Regions from separate parts of the Rahnella sp. PD12R genome, predicted to be linked through region 2. Evidence: predicted binding sites of a transcription regulator. Region 2 holds the regulator's gene; the other holds the start of a gene.
What was found. The regulator CRP, encoded in region 2, controls carbon source genes, mostly activating them, when cyclic AMP is high. The targets are predictions, from matches to a motif close to ATGTGANNNNNNTCACAT.
Positions count from the first base shown of each region.

Region 1: a site for CRP is predicted at 2,001-2,018, ahead of garD (galactarate dehydratase). Genes of this name have one in related genera too.

Region 1 covers NZ_JAHTMS010000004.1:2,512-9,589, forward strand. Annotated here, with positions in the region: gene garD (galactarate dehydratase) at 241-1,812, opposite strand; gene garL (2-dehydro-3-deoxyglucarate aldolase) at 2,465-3,235, shown strand; gene garR (2-hydroxy-3-oxopropionate reductase) at 3,219-4,157, shown strand; gene KWG64_RS09320 (glycerate kinase) at 4,278-5,417, shown strand; gene KWG64_RS09325 (amino acid deaminase) at 5,535-6,842, shown strand; gene barA (two-component sensor histidine kinase BarA) at 6,900-7,078, opposite strand, start outside.
Region 2 covers NZ_JAHTMS010000005.1:377,726-388,266, forward strand. Annotated here, with positions in the region: gene KWG64_RS12795 (YccS/YhfK family putative transporter) at 1-1,909, opposite strand, end outside; gene crp (cAMP-activated global transcriptional regulator CRP) at 1,971-2,603, opposite strand; gene KWG64_RS12805 (OsmC family protein) at 2,966-3,373, shown strand; gene KWG64_RS12810 (LysR substrate-binding domain-containing protein) at 3,375-4,286, opposite strand; gene KWG64_RS12815 (MFS transporter) at 4,491-5,681, shown strand; gene KWG64_RS12820 (M20 family metallopeptidase) at 5,697-6,881, shown strand; gene KWG64_RS12825 (phosphoribulokinase) at 6,888-7,757, opposite strand; gene araD (L-ribulose-5-phosphate 4-epimerase) at 7,895-8,596, opposite strand; gene KWG64_RS12835 (L-ribulose-5-phosphate 3-epimerase) at 8,590-9,450, opposite strand; gene ulaD (3-keto-L-gulonate-6-phosphate decarboxylase UlaD) at 9,447-10,106, opposite strand; gene KWG64_RS12845 (FGGY-family carbohydrate kinase) at 10,099-10,541, opposite strand, start outside.

The DNA of each region.
Region 1 (7,078 bases), on a different contig from region 2:
GTCCTTTAACTGATGGAATCATTGATAGAATGATAGAGTTTTTAAATACTCATAATTGAAATAAATACAATTAAATCAATTGATTATTAAAATTCAGGCAAAGGTAAACTTGTCTGGCAGAAGTAACCGAGAGGAAGATCACAAAGGGATAAACACTTAATAAGAATTGATGTTTTGAAAGGCAATAAAATTTTACCCACCAGAAAACTGATGGGTAAAATCTTCCCGAAACCCTAAAACTCAGGTTACCGGTGCCGGGTTGAATACGGCGAGGGCATTGTGGATACCCCAGGTGTCTGACCAGGTTTTCTTATGGCCGCTGGCGATATCCAGAATAAAGCGGAACAACTCCCAGCCGACGTCTTCGATGGTGGCATCACCGGTGGCAATCGTGCCTGCGTTGATGTCCATCAGGTCATGCCAGCGGTTTGCCAGCGTGGTGCGCGTTGCCATCTTAATGACCGGAACCGCCAGCAGGCCGTAGGGCGTACCGCGACCGGTGGTGAACACCTGCACGGTAATACCTGACGCCACTTGCTGCGTCCCGCAAACAAAATCGCTGGCAGGTGTGGCGGCGTAGATCAGGCCTTTTTTCGTCGGACGCTGTCCGGGTGACAGAACTTCCGAGATAGCGCTGGTGCCGGATTTGGCAATCGAGCCGAGCGCTTTTTCGACCACGTTCGCCAGACCGCCTTTTTTGTTGCCCGGCGACGGGTTGGCGCTGCGATCGGTCTGGCCCATCGACAGGTAATTATCGTACCAGGCCATTTCTTCCAGCAGGCGTTTACCGACATCCCCGTCAGCCGCGCGCGGTGTCAGCAGATGAATGGCGTCGCGGACTTCGGTGACTTCGGAGAACATCACGGTTGCACCGCAGCGCACCAGCAGGTCAGATGCAAAACCGACTGCCGGATTCGCCGTGACGCCGGAGAACGCGTCGCTGCCGCCACATTGTGTGCCGACGACCAGATCTGATGCCGGGCAGGTTTCGCGCTGGCGGCGGTTCAGGCGTTCCAGATGGAACTGCGCGACGGTGAGAATATCGTCCACCATCGACTGGAAGCCGACGTGCTGTTCATCCTGCAAACGCACGATGTGGGTGTCATCGAGCGAAATCGCCTGCACGTCCGGCGTACCTTCCAGCAGCCGTTCCGGCTGCAATTTTTCGCAACCCAGCCCGACCACCATCACTTCCCCACCAAAATTCGGGTTCAGCGCCAGATTGTGGATAGTGCGGATCGGCACAATGGCCGCAGGCGCGTTGATTGCCACGCCGCAGCCGTAAAGGTGATTGAGCGCGACAACGCCGTCAACATTGGGGAATTTGGGCAATAAATCACGCTCGATGATTTTCACCACGTAATCCACCACGCCCGCCACGCAGTGAACGCTGGTGGTGATCCCCAGAAGGTTCTTCGTGCCGACGCTGCCGTCGGCATTGCGATAACCTTCAAAGGTGTAACCTTCCAGCGGCGGCAACGGTTGCGGGACGCGTGTCGCCAGCGGGAGGCTGTTGAGTTCCGGCGCAACCGGCAGCTCTACCAGGGATTCATCAATCCAGCCGCCTTGCGCAATATCCCGAACGGCATATCCAATGACTTCACCATAACGAATTATATCGCCGCCTTTCGCAATAGGGGTTAAAGCCACTTTGTGGCCTTGCGGGATATGCTCAATTAATTCCAGACCGTTAGAAAATCGGGTGCCGGCCTTTAAACCATTGTCATTAACAATAATAGCGACGTTATCGCTTTCGTGAACCTTTATAAAAAGCGCTTCGGTAGCATGTTCTTTATCTTTATTACGTGACATAACTGTCTCCGCTTTATTAAATATCCCGAAAGAAGGCTTCAGGTAATTCTCTGAACGTTACGCTGACACTCTTGCTGTCCGTACGGAAGAGGGAGTTCATTATAAAGGACTGATGGCGGAAGCTCATTGTGCAACTGACTAGCTTTTTGCCCGCAGAGCGTCATTCTGTGGGGCAGGTGACAGATTAAATGTGATGAACATCACCCTTTGTTTTGCAGGGATATCAGGTTTTCACAATCTGTGATTCTCCTCCCACGCTGATGTGTGGATGCAAAAGAATAGTCACAATAACATCGTTCATTCTTGTGCGATTGCACAGTGTTATTTTGAGCCCTGTTTTTTATACTGTATTGGCTCTCCGGAAGCATTTTGGAACACCTTGGGAGTTAATTTTACGCAAGGATAAATGCACGAAATGCGGGTGCGATATAAGTTTTTTTCGCAGGGAATAATAGAAAGTATAAAAATAAAACAGTATTCCAAAACTGAATTTTTTCCTGCGAAGAATTCTGCATAAATAGTGTGATGTACAACATGAGAGTTCAGCTCCGGCCCGATGCGGCTGAACCTAAACGTCTGAAACTCGAAAACAGTAAATTGCGATGGCGGGTTTTCCGGGCACTCCGGCTCCCGCTCCATAACGAGGTTAGAGATGAGTAATCAAATGATTCCAAACCGGTTCCGCCAGGACTTATTGCAAGGGAAAACCCTGATTGGCTGCTGGTCAGCACTGTGCAACCCGATCTCCACAGAAGTGCTCGGTGTGGCGGGTTTCGACTGGCTGCTGCTTGATGGCGAACACGCGCCGAATGATGTCACGACGTTTGTTCCGCAGCTGATGGCGCTGAAAGGCAGCCGCAGTGCGCCGGTTGTGCGCCCGCAATTTAATGATCCGGTCGTCATCAAACGCCTGCTGGATATCGGTTTCTACAACTTCCTGATCCCGTTCGTTGAAACGCAGGAACAGGCTGAACGCGCCGTGGCCTCTACCCGTTATCCGCCAGCGGGGATCCGCGGCGTTTCGGTTTCTCACCGCAGCAATATGTTCGGCACCGTGCCGGATTATTTCACCAGTATTAACGACAACATCGCGGTGATGGTGCAGATCGAAAGTCAGCAAGGCGTCGACAACCTTGATGCGATTGCGGCCGTCGACGGCATCGACGGCATCTTTGTCGGCCCGAGCGATCTGGCAGCGGCCATGGGACATCTCGGTAATGCCGGGCACCCGGAAGTTCAGGCGGCAATCCGTCACATTTTTGAACGTGCAAAAGCATACGGCAAGGCCAGCGGCATTCTGGCACCGGTCGAAGCGGACGCACGTCGCTATCTGGACTGGGGCGCAACCTTTGTTGCCGTCGGCAGTGATTTAGGCGTTTTCCGCGCTGGTACGCAGGCGCTGTGCGATCGCTTCACCAAGTGAACCGGTCTCATCACATCAATATAAAGAGGATACCCGAATGAAAATTGGCTTTATTGGTTTAGGCATCATGGGCAAGCCTATGAGCAAAAACCTGCTGAAAGCAGGTTATGAGGTTGTCGTGATGGACCGTAATCAGGACGCGGTCGGCGAAGTGGTGAAACTGGGCGCAACGTCCGCGGAAACACCGAAAGCCGTCGCAGCGCTCTCTGACGTCATCATCACCATGCTGCCGAATTCACCGCAGGTCAGAGAAGTGGCGCTGGGTGAAAATGGCCTGATTGAGGGCGCGCGTCCGGGCACGATTTTCATCGACATGAGTTCTATCGCACCGCTGGCCAGCCGTGAAATCAGCCAGGCGCTGGCCGCGAAAGAAATCGCGATGCTCGATGCGCCGGTATCCGGCGGCGAACCGAAAGCCATCGACGGCACTATGTCTGTCATGGTCGGCGGTGATAAAGCGGTCTTCGACAAATGTTATGAAATCATGAAATCCATGGCCGGTTCCGTGGTGCATACCGGTGATATCGGCGCAGGCAACGTCACCAAACTGGCGAATCAGGTCATTGTGGCGCTGAACATTGCGGCAATGTCCGAAGCGCTGGTTCTGGCGACCAAAGCGGGCGTGGATCCTGATTTAGTTTTCCAGGCGATTCGCGGCGGTCTGGCGGGAAGTACAGTTCTGGAAGCAAAAGCGCCGATGGTGATGGATCGCAACTTCAAACCGGGGTTCCGCATCGATTTGCATATCAAAGATTTAGCCAATGCGCTGGACACTTCTCATGGCGTCGGCGCGCAGTTGCCTCTGACCTCGCTGGTCATGGAAATGATGCAGGCACTGAAAGCGGATGGTCACGGGCAATCTGACCATAGCGCCATTGCACGCTATTATGAAACCTTAGCGAAGGTTGAAGTTACCCGTTAGTCTGCGGTGGCAACGTGGCCGAAAATCGTCAAACAGGCCGCGTTTCCCTTCAGGCAGGATGCAAAACTGACAGGACGCTTTTCCACATCGGCGCGTGCAGTTTATGAAGGTAATGACTTTATGAAAATAGTGATCGCACCGGATTCATACAAAGAAAGTTTGTCTGCTTTGGATGTGGCAAAAGCCATCGAGAGTGGTTTCCGTGAGATTTTCCCCGAGGCGGAGTACGTCAAACTGCCGGTTGCTGATGGCGGCGAAGGCACCGTCGAAGCGATGGTGGCGGCGACCGGGGGCCGCGTCGTTAAGGTGACTGTCACCGGGCCGCTGGGCACGCCGCTTGAAGCCTTCTTCGGGCTATCCGGGGATGAAAAAATCGCTTTCATTGAGATGGCGGCCGCCAGCGGGCTGGAAAGTGTGCCTGCCGCGCAGCGTAATCCCCTGAAAACCACCTCTTTCGGCACGGGCGAGCTGATCCATTCCGCGCTCGATCATGGCGTGAAGCATTGCATTATTGGCATCGGCGGCAGCGCCACCAATGATGGCGGGGCAGGCATGATGCAGGCGCTGGGCGCAAAACTGCTGACCAAAGACGGCAAGCAAATTGGTCAGGGTGGTGGCGAGCTAGAAAAACTGCACCATATCGATATCAGCGAACTGGATCCCAGAATTAAAAAATGCCGCTTCGAAGTGGCCTGTGACGTCACCAATCCGCTGACCGGAAAAGACGGCGCCTCTGCGATCTTCGGGCCGCAAAAAGGCGCGACGCCGGAAATGATCGAACAGCTCGATGGCTATCTGCATCATTATGCGCGGGTGATCAAACAGGATCTGGGCATTGACGTTGAACATGTTCCGGGGGCCGGCGCGGCGGGCGGAATGGGCGCGGCGTTGTTCGGATTCTGCCATGCTGAACTTCGTCAGGGCATTGAGATTGTCACGGACGCGCTGGGTCTTGATGCGCTGGTGAAAGACGCCACGCTGGTTATCACCGGCGAAGGGCGTATCGACAGTCAGAGCATCAACGGTAAAGTGCCGATTGGCGTCGCGCGGGTCGCCAAGCGTTATAACAAACCTGTCATTGGTATCGCAGGCAGCCTGACCAAAGATGTGGATGTTGTTTACAGCCACGGACTGGACGCCGTTTTCAGCGTGCTTTACAGCGTGTGTACGCTGGAAGAGGCCCTGAAAAATGCCGCAGACAATCTGCGCAAGTCGGCACGCAATATTGCCGCCACCATTAAGTTATCGCAAAAACTCTGAGCTGAAACAGTCAGTATAAAAAACCGGTGTTCAGGCCTGGCCTGCGCCGGTTTTTGTATTTTATTTGCGGCGATTTTACGTTAGGTTTTAGAGACATTCGCCAATGAGAAAACACGCATGTCAGAGACTGATTTTTCGACGCAGCCGGTAGAAACTCAAACCAAAGGATTAGGAACGCTGAAAGCCGGTGCGCTGACGGGCGATATCCGTGCGCAGGGCTGGAATATTCTGCGTGAAGACGTCAGCCTGCCGGTCGCCGTTCTGCTTGAAGAAAGAATCGAACACAATCTTTCCTGGATGCATGAATTTATCCAGCGCTACCGCCTGAAACTGGCGCCGCACGGCAAAACGACCATGAGCCCCGAGCTGTATCAGCTGCAAATGGAATACGGCGCGTGGGGCATCACGCTGGCAACCGCGCCGCAGGTCAACGCGGCATTTCAGCACGGCGTCCGCAAAGTGATTATGGCGAATCAGCTGGTCGGCAAAGGTAATATGGCGATGATCGCCGGACTGCTGCGCGAAGATCCTGATTTTGATTTCACCTGCATTGTGGATTCTGCCGAAAATGTGGACGCGCTCGGGCACTATTTTGCGGGGCAGCAGCTCAGATTGCGGATCATGTTTGAATACGGGATTGCTGGCGGCCGCACCGGGATCCGCACAGATCAGCAGGAAGCCGATGTACTTGCCGCCGTGAAGCGCTGGCCGCAATCGCTGGCGCTGGTGGGCGTCGAACTTTATGAAGGAGTCAGCAACGACGAAGCGGTGATCCGCACTTTTCTGCGTCATGTTCTGGCACGCACCGAAGTGCTGGCGCAGGCCGGGGAATTCGCTGAACCGACGGTGATTCTGACCGGTGCCGGTTCGGCCTGGTTTGACGTAGTGGCGGAAGAACTCACGCGGGAAGATCCGCATCTGGATGCGCAAAAGCGTTATACGCTGGATATCATTTTGCGTTCGGGTTGTTACGTCACCCACGACGTAGGCGCGTATCAGGCGGCGCTGGAACGTATGCAAACCAGCAATCCGGTGGCGCGTGAAATGAACAGCAGTTTACAGCCCGCGTTGCAGGTCTGGGCGGCGGTGCAGTCTTTGCCGGAACCGGGCAGGGCGATTATCGCCTTAGGTAAGCGCGATGCAGGTTATGACGCCGGTTATCCGAAGGCCGCCGGGCATTTCCGTCCGCGCAGTGCCACGCAGGCCGGTTACACCACGGTGGTGCCTGCACCTGACGACTGGAAGGTTTACGCGATGATGGATCAGCATGCGTTTATGTCGATTCCGGAAAATGCGGATCTGAAAGTCGGCGATATGCTGGTGTTTGATATCTGCCATCCGTGCCTCACGTTCGACAAATGGCGTCAGTTATTGCTGGTCAATGAACAATGGGATGTCACCGGCGCGGTGAAAACCTGGTTCTGATGCGCTGATTGCGGAAACCAAAACGCCCGGCATGACCGGGCGTTTTCTTTTGCGGTTTTACCTCGGCAAATATGCCACCGCAGCCTGTTTCACATTTTCGATTTCGTCGAGCAGCTCGAACCATTCCGGCTCCAGCGCATCGACGCTCACGCCCTGACGCAGTTGTTGTTCGATGTAGAAACACAGCTGTTTCAGGCGCGGCACGCCGCTGTAGCTGCAACTGCCGTGCAGTTTAT
Region 2 (10,541 bases):
CACTACCAGGCCCGTCGTAAAGCAACCGCTGCTGGCAGCTTTGCAGCGCGATTTCGCAGGTCTGCAAATACTCCGTCGCCAGCTTTTCCGGCAGCATGTAATGCTCGCGCGCGAGAATGGTCATCGCGTTGATGTGCTCAACGACAAACTGACTGTGCGTGACCCACAAACGCATATCCGCCAGATAATGCGAGTTAAAACCCGGTTCCTGCATCGCCTGGCTCAGCGAGGTGAACAGCTTGTTGTGCGCCTGATTGACCTGCATACGGGTGTACGCAAGTTGAGAGGCGTCGGGATTTTCTTGCAGAATCAGCCGGATGGCGTCCTGATAGGTTTCCAGCGCCTGATGGGCGTTCTGGCGCATCAGGCCACTTTGCCATTGCGGCCACAGCCAGATGCTGCCGCCGAAGGCCAGCGCGCAACCGATCAGCGTATCAATCAGGCGCGGCACCAGAAAATGGATGCCGTTCATCGCCAGCAATTGCAACGTATAAACTGCGGTCACCGTCATACCGATGACCGCCAGACCGTAGTTCTTGCGCAGCACGGTATACGACACCAGCGTGATGACCAGCATGCAAATCAGCGTGATGCCTTCCGGCAATTCCAGCCTCAGTAATCCGGCGGCAATCAGCAGACCGGCCAGCGTGCCGAGTGCACGGTGCTGGATACGCACACGCGTGGCGTTATAACCGTTCTGGCTGACCAGCATGATGGTCAGCAAAATCCAGTACGGCTTGGGCAGATTGAAGAAAAGCCCGAGGCTGCTACCGATCGCCAGAATCAGCCCGAGGCGCGCGGCATTGCGCAGGGCGGAGGATTTAAAGGACAGGTAGCTTTTCACCGCAGGCCAGAAAGGCAGGCGCGGCTGGGAGTTCATCAGATCGCGGCGGTACAGCGGGCGTTGCGTCCGCAGCAGTCGCGCGATACGGCTGAAATGGTAATAACAGAACTGGCCGACCGGATTCTGCGGGTTCTGCGCCGCGATTTTTTCCAGCGCCGCCAGCTCATTCGCCATGGTGAAGCGTTCGGAAAGGCGATGGTAGAGAATATCGTCCGCAATCACGCGCAGACGGGCGGAAATCACCTGCGCATTCCGGCGGATCACCGCTTCGGCGTGGCTTTCTTCCACCAGTTTTTGCACTTCTTCCGGCTGATGCAGGCTGACCGTAATGTGCTCCTGCAAATCGAGCGCCACCTGAAAACGCTGGAACAACCGTTTGTGGTGATGATGATGTCCATGCTGCGGCAGCATGTGCAGTTGCTGATACAACAACGCAATCAGGTCGATAACCTGCTGCTGGCGTTTGAGCAGCGGCGGAAGTGCAGTTTCCGGATCGGTATGTTGCGTCAGCAGGCTGTACTTGGCTTCGAAATAATCGGCCAGTTGCAAATACAGCTGGCTGAGCGTTTCGCGCATCGGTTGTTCTTCGGAAATACGGAACCACGCCCAGTTAAACAGCCCGTACCAGGCGGTGCCGGCGGCAAAAAGCGCGGGTGCCTGCCACATTGGCCTCACGCCGACCATACTCAGCGTAAAGATGGTGGCCACCAGCGCGCCGGGCAACAGGCGCGCATGCAGCGGACTGATTTCACCGGTGACGCCGAGCAGCAAAGCCAGCGTTAACATGATGAGCGGCAGAGGAATGTGCCAGTTTTCGAGCATCACCTGTAAAAGGATACTGCTGACGGCAAACAGCGAACCGCCGATAATCAGGCGTTTGAAAAAGCGTTTGTGCGGGGTATCAAGGCCGGCGACGTTGCAGCAGGCCGGGCACAGGGAAAACAGCAGGCCCATTTGCAGATTGCCAAACAGCCAGCAAATACCGACAGGCAGGCACAACACCAGCGTCTGGCGCAGCGCGTAGTTAACTTCGGGATGATAGAACAGTCTTCGCCATAGCGTCATGGGTAAAGCTTAGCCCATAAAAAAGGCGCGACAGTAAGCTGTCGCGCCAATTCCTGAGGGATTAACGTGTGCCGTAAACGACAATCGTTTTACCGTGTGCGGAGATCAGGCTCTGATCTTCCAGCATTTTGAGAATACGTCCGACTGTTTCACGTGAACAACCGACGATTTGGCCGATTTCCTGACGGGTGATCTTGATTTGCATCCCGTCCGGATGGGTCATTGCATCAGGCTGTTTAGCCAGATTAAGCAAAGTTTGCGCGATACGGCCTGTTACGTCGAGGAAGGCAAGGTTGCCGACTTTCTCTGACGTCACTTGCAGACGGTTTGCCATCTGCGCGGAAAGACGCATCAGAATATCCGGGTTTACCTGAATCAGCTGGCGGAATTTTTTATAAGAAATTTCAGCCACTTCGCAGGCAGTTTTAGCACGAACCCAGGCACTGCGTTCCTGCCCTTCTTCGAAGAGTCCCAGCTCGCCGATGAAGTCACCTTGGTTAAGGTATGACAGTATCATTTCTTTGCCTTCTTCATCTTTAATCAGGACGGCAACCGACCCTTTCACGATGTAGTACAGCGTTTCGGCTTTTTCACCTTGGTGAATCAGCGTACTTTTAGAAGGATACTTATGTATATGACAGTGAGACAGGAACCATTCGAGAGTCGGGTCTGTTTGTGGCTTGCCGAGAACCATTTGCTATTATCCTCTGTTGTTATCGCTGCCCAAAATCACAGGGCTCAGAGTTCCCTGTACGGCACTTACTTTAAAAAGCGCCCTTTCAGCATATAACTCCCCAGAAATGCTGCAAGCGGATGTCGGAGTGAAACAGCCTGATTATTGCTGTTAACACCGTGGGTTCTGTTCTTAAACCGCAAAAACCGTCACCGCAATTTACTGGAAAGTATGTTTCGGCTTTGTTTGTAACACAGGTTTGCAATGCTGTCTTCTGTTGTCTCGCTTCAGCATGATGGCGATCGGGTTACGTTGCCAGTTTTTGGGTGAAAGGGTAGTCTGAGGGGAAAATTTGACGAATTTATCCACCGGGAGAAGAGCACATGCACGCACGCGTAAAATGGGTAGAAGGGCTGACGTTTTTAGGTGAGTCAGCGTCGGGCCATCAGATCACAATGGACGGTAATGCGGGCGACAAAGCCCCGAGCCCGATGGAAATGTTGCTGATGTCGGCGGGCGGTTGCAGCGCGATTGATGTGGTGTCTATTTTGCAAAAAGGCCGTAACGACGTGCGTGACTGCGAAGTGAAACTGACGTCTCAGCGCCGCGAAGAAGCACCGCGTCTGTTCACGCACATCAACCTGCATTTCATCGTCACCGGCAAAGACCTGACGGATAAAATTGTGGAACGCGCGGTCAGCCTGTCTGCGGAAAAATATTGCTCTGTATCCCTGATGCTGGGCAAAGCCGCGACGATCACCCACAGTTTTGAAGTCGTGAACGCCGAATAAGTCACGACCAGCGATACGACTGGCACTGACTTCGCAGTAAATCCAGAAATCGCCGCGCAGCAAATGTCAGCGGCGATTTCTGCGAATAGAGTACGCAATATTCCGCTTCCGGCAGCGTATCGATATTGAGCAGGCAAAGTCTTTCCTGCAAGCCGAACGGCGCGCGCATCGCCTTCGCCACAATCGTCAGATAATCCGACTGCAACACCATATTCAGCCCGCACACCACCGAATCCGTTCTTACCGGCGTTTCACCGGCTGGCGCATTAAAGCCGTTCATCGAAAGCTGAATCTGCTGGTAGTAACCCATATCCGTTTCCGGCAACACCCAGCGCGCGCCCTGTAATTCTTCGAGCGTGGTGGCACCTGCCAGCGGATGCCCTTGCCGCGCAATCACGCCAAACGGCGCGCTAAACAGCGGTTCACGCACCAAATCTTCCAGCGGAAAACCCGGCCCGGCGGTCCCGACGGCAAAATCGAGTTTCCCTTCACGCAGCGCCGGTAACAGCGTCGAAAGCTGGCCTTCCTTAATCAGCAGTTTGGACTGGGGAAACTGCGTTTTGAATGCTTCATTGAGAGCCGGAAACACCGTCAGCGCCAGCAGTGATGAAAACCCGATAGCCACCGAACCCTGCGAATACTGATTGATCTGCCGGATCTCATCCGCCGCGCGTTCAAGTTCTTCGAGAATAAACTGCATGCGCTGCGCAAAGGCGCGGCCGGTTTCCGTCAGCGCCATGCCCTGATTGCCGCGCACGATAAGCTGAGTTTCAAGCGTTTGTTCCAGTTCCCGCAAGGTTCTGCTGACGGCGGGCTGCGACTGATTCATCGCCCGCGCCGCGCCGCGAATGCTGCCGCTGCGGATAACCTGCTGGAAAACCTTGAGTTGCTGCAATTTCGGTAAATAACGCATGTCGCCTCGCTTGAAAGCCCTATCAGTAAAAAGCATCACCTACCCAAAAATTGCATCTTATGGCAAACCTGTAAAGCTGATAGCTTCAGATTTGGAATAAATAATGTGTTGTTATTCAGTTGATTACGTGATGCATGTCGCATTTTACTATTCGCCCGACAGTGAGAACTTCTGACGCGGTGATAACAAAAAGGGATATCCGCTATGAAAAGTCGTTCCCTGATGATCTTCCTGCTGTTCGTCGGTTATGCGGTGGTGTATATCGACAAAACGGTGATGGGGTTCGCGCTGTTGCCGATTGAGCGGGAATTTAACCTGCAACCGGAGCAGCTGGGTTACATCACAGGCATTTTCTTCCTGGCCTATTCGCTGTTTCAAATTCCTGCTGGCTGGCTGAATGACCGATTCGGCTACAAGAAAGTACTCGGTATCTCGCTGTTTTTGCTCGGCGGGTTCGCGCTCTGCTTCGGTTTGCTGGGATTCGGCCTCGGTTTACTGGTGACGTTTCGCTTTCTTTCCGGCGTCGGGCATTCCGGTTATCCGTGTTCCTGCGCCAAAGCGGTGGTCTCGAATTTTGATGTCGGGCAGCGCACTTTCGCGCAGTCCGTATTGCTGTCATCCGCCGGTCTGGCGATGACCGCCGGGCCGCTGATTGCGGTGTACGCACTCGATACGCTCGGCTGGCGCGGCTCTTTCTCCATTCTCGGCCTGCTGGCGTTTGCGATTGCCGTCGCGATTATCATTTTTGTGCCGAATCCCCCGAAAGCAGAAGCCCGCACCGGCGTGGCGACCGGCTACCGTGAACTGCTGAAAAACCCGATTGTCGTGCTGCTGTTCGTATCCATTTTCTGCATCAACATTCCGTCCTACGGCCTGATGGCGTGGCTGCCTAAATATCTGGTGCAACAGCGCGGAATGTCGCTGGACGTTTCCGGGCTGGTGGTCGCCACCGGCGGAATGGGGATCTGGATTTCCTCTCTCGCGACCGGTTGGCTGGTCGGCCGTTATATGCAGGGCAAAGAGCCGAAAGTGATTTTTTGCAGCGCACTGCTCAGCGCGCTGTGCATCTGGCTGGTTTACACCTCCGCGTCGGCGGTGACCGCCGGGCTGTTCCTGTTCCTCGGCTACATCTTCCTGATGGCGGCGTTTGTCACGGTGTTTACGCTGCCGATGAAACGCCTGCCGCCGGAAGTGATGGGTGCCGCAATGGGGGTTATCAATACCGGCGGAACGCTCGGCGGATTCGTGGCGCCGATTGCGATGGGCTATCTGATCACCGTGACGCACGGGTATTTTTCGACATTTGTTTTTCTGGCGCTGGCGATGGTGGTTGCCGGGCTGGCCATTTTGCCGCTGACCCTGAAACCGCGCGCAGCGTTGCGCGACGTGGCATAACTGAGGAGAAGTCTGATGACATTTAATTTTGAAGCGATGCTGGCGGAAGTCAAAGCGGACGTTGTGCGCTGGCGCAGACATATTCATGCGCATCCTGAGCTGTCATTTCAGGAGCATAAAACGGCGGATTATATCGCGGAACAGCTGGAAAGTTTCGGCGGCCTGACTCTGACGCGGCTGACACCTAACAGCGTGGTTGCCGATCTCAAAGGCGCTTATCCGGGGCCGACGTATGCGCTGCGGGCGGATATCGACGCCTTGCCGATTCAGGAAGAAAACGACGAGCCGTTCAGTTCGACGGTGCCGGGCGTCATGCACGCCTGCGGCCATGACGCGCACACCGCGATGTTACTGGGTGCGGCGAAAGTGCTGACGCAGTGTCAGTCCGCGCTGCACGGCTCGGTGCGGTTTATCTTCCAGCACGCGGAAGAATTACCGCCGGGCGGCGCACAGGAACTGGTGGATTTAGGCGTACTCGACGGCGTGGAGAAAATCTTCGGTCTGCACGTTATGCCGAATTCTCCGACGGGTGAGGTTGGCCTGAAAGAGGGCGTGTTCTGCGCGTCCACCGATAACTTCGACATCACGATTACCGGCAAAGGCGGGCACGGTTCGATGCCGCATTTGTGCATTGATCCGGTGGTGATTGGCGCGGAAGTGGTGACGGCGCTGCAAAACGTCGTGGCGCGCCGCATCGATCCGCTTCAGGTGCCGGTGCTGACCATCGCCACCTTCCAGAGCGGGGAGAGTTATAACGTCATTCCGGAACGCGTGAAACTCGCCGGAACATTGCGGACCCATCACAGCAGCGTGCGCGAGCAGGTTCCGCAGCTGATGGAACAGATAATTTCGGGGATCACGGCGGCGCACGGTGCGCAGTATGAACTGCGCTGGACGCGGGGTTATGTGAATGGCGATAACCACCCCGACGCCTGTGCGATTGCGCGTCAGGTGATTGCTAATACGCTCGGCGGGAATGCGCTGCGGGAAGTGACCCAGCCGCTGTTTGGTGGCGAAGATTTCTCTTCTTATCAGCAAAAAGTGCCGGGCTGTTTCCTGTTTATCGGCAGCGGTAACGAGAAAATTGGCGCGACTTATGGCGTGCATAACCCGCGCTTCCGGCTGGACGAAGAGGCATTGCAGATTGGCGTGAAATTACACGTCGGATTCATTCAGCAGTTGCTGATGAACGACGCCTGATTTCACTTACTCGATTTTCTTCCCTTCCATCAGGCGCTGCACCAGCGGCGCCATAATCAACTCCATTGCCAGCCCCATTTTGCCGCCCGGCACCACCAGCGTTTTGATGTGCGAGATAAACGAGCCCTGCAACATTGCCAGCAGATACGGGAAATCAATGTCGTCCAGCCCCTGAAAATGAATCACCACGAAGCTTTCATCCAGCGAAGGAATGGCTTTCGCGGCAAACGGGTTGGAGGTGTCGATGGTCGGCACGCGCTGGAAGTTAATGTGTGTGCGGGAAAACTGCGGCGTGATGTAGTTGATGTAGTCATCCATCGAGCGCACCACGGAATCCATCACCGCCTCACGGGAATGCCCGCGCTCGCCGGTGTCGCGCACCAGTTTCTGGATCCATTCGAGGTTAACGATGGGCACCACGCCGACCAGCAAATCGACATGCGCCGCGACGTCCGTTTTGTCGGATACCACGCCGCCGTGCAGGCCTTCGTAGAAGAGAATGTCCGTCGGTTCCGGTAAGGCCTGCCACGGTGTAAACGTCCCCGGTACCTGATTGTAGGGAACGGCTTCGTCATAAGTATGCAGATATTTGCGCGAACGGCCTGTGCCGGTTTTGCCGTATTCTATAAAGCTTTTTTCCAGCAAACCGAAGTCGTTGGCTTCCGGCCCGAAGTAGCTGATATGACGCCCGAGATCGCGGGCTTTGCGGATGGCCGCGTCCATTTCCGGGCGGGTGAAATGGTGGAAACTGTCGCCTTCCAGCTCGGCGGCACGCAGGCCAAGCTGTTGGAATATTTTCCGAAATGCCAGACTGGTGGTAGTGGTGCCTGCACCGCTCGAACCGGTAACGGCAATAACAGGATGTTTGGCTGACATAATGCGCTGTTCTCCATAAAGGTGAGGCAGGCAGGCGTGTCGCGGTCTTTTCTGTGTTCGAAGACCTGGCGGCATCGCTGCGCATAATTAAGCCTATTGTTACCATATTTATTCGAGAAGTGACAGGCGACGACCGGTTATTTCAGCTGTCCGTAATAGGCATTTTTCCCGTGTTTGCGCAGGTAATGTTTGTCCATCAGCGTCTGTTGCATATCGGCAAGTGCGGGCGTCAGCTGGCGGGAGAATATGCCCATGTAGGCACATTCCTCCAGCACGACAGCGTTATGCACGGCGTCGGCGGCATTTTTTCCCCAGGCGAATGGCCCGTGAGAATGCACCAGAACCGCCGGAACCTGCATGGCGTCCAGACCCCGCTCCAGGAAGGTTTCGATAATGACGTTGCCGGTTTCCAGTTCGTACGCTCCGTTGATTTCTGCTTCAGTCATCCGGCGCGTGCAGGGAATATTGCCGTAGAAATAATCCGCGTGCGTGGTGCCCCACGCCGGTAAATCCAGCCCGGCCTGCGACCAGATTGTCGCGTGGCGGGAATGCGTGTGCACAATGCCGCCGATTTCCGGAAACTGCCGGTAAAGCGCCAGATGCGTGGCAGTATCCGACGATGGATTTTTGTCGCCTTCGATGCGCTCGCCGGTATGCAGATCGACGACCACCATGTCACTGGCGCACATGTCGGTATATTCCACGCCCGACGGTTTGATCACCACCCGCCCATTTTCGCGGTCAACCGCGCTGACGTTGCCCCAGGTAAACGTCACCAGATGATGCGCAGGCAGCGCCAGATTGGCCTCCAGTACGGCCTGTTTCAGCTGTTCTAACATGCGAATTCTCCTTCCTGCATTTTGGCTTCAATCCACTGACGGGCTTTGATGATTTCCAGTACCGGCTCGGCGGCGGTTTCCGTCCACATTTCGATGAGGAATGCGCCGCGATAATTCAGCGCGCCCAGCGTGCGGAAAAAGCCGGTGAAATCGACACAACCGTCGCCGAACGGCACATCGCGGAACTGGCCTTTAGAGGTTGCGGTGACCGGATAGGTATCTTTCAGGTGGATAGCGGCGATGCGGTCAATGCCCAGCGCCAGCTCCGACGGAATGTCGTTTCCCCACGCGCTGAGATTGCCGATGTCCGGATATACGCTGAACCACGGTGAATTCAGGCGTTCATCCCATGCTTTCCATTTGGTTATCGAATTCATGAATTCGGTGTCCATGATTTCGACCGCCAGCGTGACCTGCGCGGCGGCGGCCTGTTCCACCGCCCACGCCAGCCCTTCGGCAAATCGTTCGCGGGTACCGGCGTCGGACGCTTCGTAATACACGTCATAACCGGCCAGCTGTAAGGTGCGGATCCCTAAATCGCGCGCCAGTTTGATGGCTTTGGTCATCACTTCCCGCGCACGTTCGCGGACGCTTTCATCATGGCTACCGAACGGGAAACGGCGGTGCGCGGAAAGGCACATCGACGGAATGGAGACACCGATTTCCATCATCGCTTCGACCAGCGCGACGCGTTGCGTGATGCTCCAGTCGAGGCGCGACAGGCGCTCATCGGTTTCATCAACCGACATTTCGACAAAATCAAAGCCGCAGCTTTTCGCCAGCGCCAGCCTTTCCGGCCAGCTCAGGTGTTTGGGCAGTGCTTTTTCATAGATGCCCAGCGGATGTTTTCTCATGCCGTTGCTCCCCAGATTTTGCTGATTTGCTGGTGAAACGCCTGGGCGACCTGTGCGGGTTGCGTTGCGTCGGATAACGCGCGTCCGGCGATAAACGCCTGCACGTCGATATCGCGGAACAGCGGTAAATCCGCAGGCGTGATGCCGCCGGTGACGGAAAGGCGCAGGCCGATATCCGACAGCTGTTTCATACGATCCAGATCCTGCTGGCCCCAGGTTTGTCCGCTGGCCTGCGCGTCGCGTCCGCGGTGGTAAATCGCCTGACGGATCCCCGCCGCGTGCCAGTCGCGCGCATCCTGCATTGTCCAGTTGCCGAAGAGTTCTATCTGGATTTCGCCCCGATATGTTTTTGCCACGTCATGCGCTTTGATAACCGTCGCCAGCGGTGCGGCGCAAATCACCGTCATCCAGTTAGCCCCGGCTTTAAACGCCTCCAGCGCCAGCGTTTCTCCGGCGTCGGCCACTTTCAGGTCGGCCACCAGAATCTTGTCCGGGCAAAGTTCACGCAGCATTTCCACGGCCTGTAACCCTTCGCAGAGACACAAAATGGTGCCCGCCTCGATGATGTCGACGTGATTTTTCAGCGCCTTCGCGGTGCGCAGCGCGGCCGGAAGGTCGGTGTGATCCAGCGCCAGCTGGAGGAGAGGTTTAGTCATGATGAGGTTTTCCCTGTGAGTCAGCCGCCGCGCAGCGGGCGTGGTAAATGCCCAGTGCGTCGATCAGGAACTGGTAACGTTGTGATTTTTTCTGATAGGCCATCTGCGCACCGGCGTCGGGTTCCAGACGCTTCACGGCAAAATGCAGATGGCGCTGGGCCTGCGCGAAAGTGGGATACACGCCGGTGCCGACCATCGCCGCCAGCGCCGCGCCCAGACAGCCGGTTTCTTCGATCTGAGGGAGTTCCACCGGCATACCGCTGACGTCGGCCAGCATCTGCATCCAGACCTCTGAACGCACCGGACCGCCGGTGACGCGCAGGGTTTTCGCCTGCGGAAAGCGTTCGAGCATGCGGTTAAGGTGCGTCATATGGCTGAACACCACGCCTTCGTAAACCGCCTGCAACAAATGGCCACGATGGTGCAGCGATTGCA